2 linked regions of the Lichenihabitans psoromatis genome follow. The protein of the gene in region 1 binds, or shares a complex with, the protein of each later gene. Links are inferred from orthologs where the notes say so. Each region holds a gene or a part of one and is shown in the gene's direction. Other genes may lie near its edges. The genes, in order: trxB and trxA.

Region 1 (3,272 bases):
CCTTGCCGGTGATCTGCCGGATATCGCGCTTGCGTCAGGGCGTCGGGCCGTACCGGCGCTGCGAGCGCTGAAACGCGCGTCACGCGGGCGAACCTTCACGGCCTTCCTGAAAGATCCGCGGATCGGCGTCACGGCAGCCGATGTGATCTGGGTGCCGGAGCACGACCCGTTGCGGGGAGCCAACGTGATCGTGACGCTGACATCGCCGCATCGGCTGACCACCTCGGCGCTGGATCTGTCACGCCAGTCACCCGATGCGCGGCTGGCCGGCCTTCCGCAGCCCCGGGTCGCGATGATGATCGGCGGCCCAAGCCAACACCATCGGTTCGACGCGGACGACGTGGCCCGCGTCCTGACGGTCGCGAAGACCGTGCTGGACGCCGGCCATGGCCTGATGATCTCGCCGTCTCGTCGAACCCCATCGGCGTTGATCCGCGCGTTGCTGGCGCTCTCAAGCCAGCCGGATGTATCCGGCCGTTGTTTCGTCTGGACCGGGGAGGGCTCGAATCCCTATCTGGCGATGCTGGCGCTCGCGTCGTCCATCGTCGTGACCGGCGACAGCGTCAACATGATCGGAGAGGCCGCCATGACCGGCGCGCCGATCCATATCATCGAGGTCGGTGGCGGCCATCGCAAGATCACGGCCTTCGTGGATCGCTTGATCGAGGTTGGCGCGGCGCGGCGCTGGGGCGGCAAGCTTGAGAAGTTTGCCTACACGCCCCTCGATGCGACGCCGGTGATTGCCCGCGCAATAGCGACCAGTTTCAACGATTTTTGCGCGCGAGGCGGCGAAGCCTCGACAGTGCCCTGATGCGCGGTGGCTCGGTTGGGCGAGACAGCATGCTTGCGCGACCGCCCGCGCCTTCTTATTAAAAATGCCAGAGATCCCGTCATTTTAGACAAAGCCTCGTCGCTCACGCTGAGTTGAGGCGCGGAAATGTTCCGGCTATGGCAACCACATTCAAAACCAAGGCCCTGATCATCGGGGCTGGTCCGGCCGGCTATACGGCCGCGATCTATGCGGCCCGCGCCAACCTCGAGCCCATCGTCGTCCAGGGCCTGCAGCCCGGTGGACAATTGACCATTACGAGCGATGTCGAGAATTGGCCGGGTGAGACCTCGATCCTCGGGCCCGATCTGATGGACAAGATGCAGGCGCAGGCCGCGCATACCGGCGCCAAGCTCGTCTATGATCTCATCTCCGAGGTCGATTTCTCCAAGCGGCCCTTCGTCTGCCAGTCGGACGCCGGTGACACCTATGTGGCCGACACCGTCATTATCGCGACCGGGGCTCAGGCCAAGTGGCTGGGGCTGCCGTCCGAACAGGCTTTTCTCGGGCAAGGGGTGAGCGGCTGCGCGGTTTGCGATGCCGCTTTCTTCAAGAACAAGGATGTGGTGGTGGTCGGCGGCGGTAATACGGCGGTGGAAGATGCGCTGTATCTGACCCGCCACGTCCGCAAGGTCACGATGGTGCATCGACGCGACACCTTCCGGGCCGAGAAGGTCATGCAGGACCGCCTATTCGCTAACCCGAAGATCGAGGTGCTGTGGCACACGGTCGTCGACGAGATCGTCGGCGATGGCGTACCGAGCCGCGTGACCGGGATCAAGTTGCGGGATGTTCGCACGGGCGCGGCAGAACATCGGCCCGTCGACGGCGTATTCGTGGCCATCGGTCATGCGCCGGCCACATCCGTCTTCGTCGGCAAAGTGCCGACCGATCCTGACGGATACATCCTGACCAAACCCGATTCGACCGCAACGTCCATTCCCGGGGTATTCGCGGCCGGCGATGTGAAGGATCGCATCTACCGCCAAGCCGTCACGGCGGCCGGCATGGGGTGCATGGCGGCTTTGGAAGCGGAGAAGTTTCTGGCCGAGCATTCGCATGATCCGGGCGAGCGCGCCGAGGAACGGCGTGAAGAGCAGATGATCGGCGCTTGGGATTGAAATGAGCCGGAACGCCGGCTCGACCGATCCATAATCATCGATATAACGTGTCTGTGATGCGCTTGATGCATATCGCGTCGCGGGCGCTTCCATCGATGGTCGATCGAGCGCAGGGCAGCGCGAGATGCTCGCCGAAGGAGTGAGCCGTGGATTGGGATAGATTGCGTGTCTTTCAGGCTGCAGCGGAGGCGGGATCCTTCACGCATGCCGGCCAAAGCCTTAATCTCAGCCAATCGGCGGTGAGCCGCCAGATCAGCGCCTTGGAACAGGATCTCGAGGTTCCGCTGTTCCATCGCCACGCGCGCGGCTTGATCCTCACCGAGCAGGGCGAATTGCTGCTCCGCACCGTTCAGGACGTCATGCTGAAGCTCGACGTCGTGAAGACGCGGCTGACCGACAGCCGGGAAAAGCCCAATGGCGAACTTCGGATCACCACGAATTATGCGCTCGGCACGTTCTGGTTGACGCCGCGCCTCGGCGACTTTCTTGAACTCTACCCCGACATCCGCGTCCAGCTCATCATCACGGACGAGGAATTGGACCTCGGCATGCGGGAGGCCGACGTCGGGTTGCGCCTTCGCGAGCCGCTCCAGCCCGATCTTATCCGGAGGCGTCTGTTTACGGTGCGCTATCACGCCTATGCGTCGACCAGCTACCTCAAGCGCCACGGCCAGCCGAAATCTACCGATGATCTCGATAAGCATCGTTTGATCGAATATAGCGGCGGCACCGCGAATTATCTGACCCCGATGTTGAATTCACTTCAGATCGTCGGCCGCGATGCAAAGGGATCGCGAAGCTCTGCCCTCACGGTCAACAATATGGTGGCGTTGCGGACGGCAGTGCAGAGCGGCGCGGGTATCGGTGTGCTGCCCGATTATGCGGTCGAGCCCGAGAGCGGCGTCGTGCAACTTCTCCAACATGCCGAAATGCCGGAACTCGATTGTTTCTTCGTCTACCCGGAGGAACTGAAAAGCGTCGCTCGGGTCCAGGTGTTCCGCGACTTTCTCGTCTCGAACGCCCAGCGTTGGCGGTTTTAAGCTCGATCGTCGGTCGAACGGACCAGACGGGCTCTCGTTAACCAACGCCACTGCGGTCAGTCTTTGTCGAGGCGCGAAACTATCTCAGTCATCAAGCTCTCGGACATCGGGCCAGAGTAGATCTCGATCCGGTCGGACGGCGACTGCTGCTGCGTCGCCGACCCCGTGACGATCAGCCGGATCGTCGGCCAATCGTCAGCCACGATCGCGATGAGCGGGTCCAGTTCACTCGTCGGAACCGCGTTGGCAGCGATGCAGATCATTTCGACATCGTCGCCTTGT
Region 2 (2,674 bases), 1.0 Mb from region 1 along the record:
GTGCCAGCAAGGATGGCGCGATTGACATCGTCGATGACATGCGCCGCTTCTTTGAGACCTCGCTCGCGGTTGCTGCCTGGGCCGGAATCTCGCCCGCCAAGACGATCCTCGATCCCGGCATCGGTTTCGGCAAGACGCCTGCCCAGCAACTGCAAGCGCTCGCCGCTATCCCGCAATTGCGAGCCCTCGGCTATCCGATCCTGGTTGGCTTGTCGCGCAAGAGCTTTCTCGGGCGCCTGACCAAGGCCCCGGTCGCTGGGCGGCTCACCGAGACGATTGCGGCCAATTTGGCGGCCTGCAGCCTTGGCGCCTCCATCTTTCGGGTCCATGACGTTGCCGAACATGTGGCCGCGCTCGCGGTCTTCGCCGCTATCTGTCCGCCAAGCGAGGCCGCCGCTTGGCCGCCCGCTCGATCGGACCCGTCATGATCGACACCGCAGTCGAGGTCGCCTTGGGATTTGGCAGCAACGTCGGCGACAAGGCTGGCTTCATCGCCGAGGCTGCGGCCCGCCTGATGTCAAGCGGCTTGATTCACGATCTCGAGCTGTCGCCGCTCTATCGGACGGCACCCTGGGGCTATGTCGATCAAGACTGGTTCGTGAATGCCTGTGCGGTTGGCACGACGACCCTTACGCCGGCAAAGCTGCTCCAGCGCGTCAAGGCTCTCGAAGTTGACATCGGCCGCACCTCGACCCTGCGGTGGGGACCGCGTGTCATCGATATCGATATCCTCTATTATGGAGAGGTCGAGATCGCGACACCCGAGCTGATTGTCCCGCATCGGGAGCTTCTCAATCGCGCATTCGTCCTCGTGCCGCTGGCCGCGATCCGCCCCGACAGACGGATCGGCGGCGTCGCGCTGGTTGATGCCATTGCGCGTTTGGGGGACCAGGGGGTCGTTACGCTCGCGCCGGACGGACCATATCGCGATCCGGCTTGACGACACATTGCCTCATTCCTACCTCAAACTCACGCGGCCGGCAGTTCCGGTCCACCTGAAAGGTTTATTATGGCCGACTCCGTCACCACCAAAACCACCGATGCAAGCTTCGAACATGATGTGCTGCAATCCTCCGAGCCGGTCGTTGTCGATTTCTGGGCGGAATGGTGCGGTCCGTGCCGGATGATCGGTCCCTCGCTCGAGGAGATCGCCAAGGAGATGCAGGGCAAGGTCAAGGTCGTCAAGTTCAACATCGACGAGAACCCTGACGTGACCGTGCAGCTCGGCGTCCAGTCGATTCCGACCCTGATGTTGTTCAAGGACGGAAAGCTGGCGTCGAAGAAGATCGGCGCAGCGCCGAAGGGCGAACTCGTCCGCTGGATCAATTCGGCAATCTAACGCCGAACCACCCGGTTCCGACCTGAAGATCGACCAGAAGCCCGGCGACCACGCCGGGCTTTGATCTTATGGACCGTTGTCGGTGGAGGTCTTTGAATTTCGAAGCCGATCCACCCTGGCTGGTTTGGCAACATGAACCGGCGTGCTACCATAGCCATATGAGAGATGCCGGCATCATGGACGGGGTGAAGCTTGCTTGCGAGCCGCTGACACGCGGGCGTCGTGAGGCCGCCATCGTCGATGCCCTTGGCTCGAAATCGATCGTCCTGGTCGGCATGATGGGCGCGGGCAAGACTGTGGTGGGCCGCCGTCTCGCCGCTCGGCTTGGCCTCGACTTCGTCGATTCTGATCACGAGATCGAAGCTGCCGCCCGGATGAACATTCCTGAAATCTTCGAGCGTCACGGCGAGCCGTATTTTCGTGACCGGGAATGCAAAATCGTCGGGCGATTGGTGTCGGAGGGGCAGCGCGTCGTCGCGACCGGCGGCGGGGCATTTATCCATCCGCCGACCCGATCGGCGCTGATGAGCGGCACCGTATCGATCTGGTTGAAGGCCGAGTTTGATATTTTGATGCGGCGGGTTCGGAAGCGGCAAAATCGGCCCCTCCTGCAGACGGCCGATCCCGAAGGGACGATGCGCCGCCTGATCGACGAGCGCTACCCCATCTATGCCCAAGCCGATATGACCGTCATTTCCCGGGATGGGCCACACGATGCCGTCGTCGAAGACATCTTCGCGGCCATCGAGCGGCGCTCGTCCGCCCTCTGAAAGCGACCCTCGCGTCACACAATGCCTTTTGCATCATCATCGACGTCAAACGACCCAACCTCTCCCACCTCGGAGGGGTTGGGCGTCACGATCCGGGTCGACCTCGGACCCCGCTCCTACGATATCGTCATCGGGCCCGGCCTGATTGCGCAGGCGGGTGCTCACATCCGCCGCCTCGATCCCAAGTCCGCATGCGCGATCGTGACCGACACGAATGTGGCACGGCACCATCTTGGCCCACTGACCGCAAGCCTTGATGCCGCCCGCATCCGACATGCTTCGATCATGATCGAACCGGGCGAGAGCTCGAAATCCTACGCAGGCTTTGCCACCGTCTGTGACGCAATCCTCTCAGGTCGCTTTGAACGTGGCGACTTCGTCGTGGCGCTGGGCGGCGGGGTCGTCGGCGATCTCGCAGGCTTTGCGGCCGCGAGCCTGAAGCGCGGGATGCGGGTCGTGCAGATCCCGACCAGCTTGCTGGCGCAGGTGGATTCATCCGTTGGTGGCAAGACCGCCATCAACTCTCCGGTCGGCAAGAATCTCGTCGGTGCCTTCCATCAGCCAA

What was found.
Region 2: the proteins of trxB (region 1) and trxA are in contact, whole or in part, in a crystal structure (PDB 1F6M), measured with the Escherichia coli proteins. The link is inferred for Lichenihabitans psoromatis from one-to-one orthologs.

Annotation. Positions count from the first base shown.
Region 1 is NZ_CP036515.1:442,831-446,102, reverse strand. The notes cover bases 198-2,949. They hold trxB (thioredoxin-disulfide reductase), read left to right. Parts: upstream 198-948; coding sequence 949-1,950; downstream 1,951-2,949. Other genes in these bases: EY713_RS02120 (LysR family transcriptional regulator), read left to right, coding at 2,097-2,949; EY713_RS02130 (mitochondrial fission ELM1 family protein), read left to right, coding at 198-811. Outside these bases: more of EY713_RS02130, read left to right, coding at 1-197; more of EY713_RS02120, read left to right, coding at 2,950-2,990; EY713_RS02115 (hypothetical protein), read right to left, coding at 3,047-3,272.
Region 2 is NZ_CP036515.1:1,475,789-1,478,462, forward strand. It holds trxA (thioredoxin), read left to right. Parts: upstream 1-1,009; coding sequence 1,010-1,339; downstream 1,340-2,674. Other genes in the region: folP (dihydropteroate synthase), read left to right, coding at 1-428; folK (2-amino-4-hydroxy-6-hydroxymethyldihydropteridine diphosphokinase), read left to right, coding at 425-940; EY713_RS06880 (shikimate kinase), read left to right, coding at 1,516-2,109; aroB (3-dehydroquinate synthase), read left to right, coding at 2,188-2,674. UniProt on the Escherichia coli protein: Participates in various redox reactions through the reversible oxidation of its active center dithiol to a disulfide and catalyzes dithiol-disulfide exchange reactions.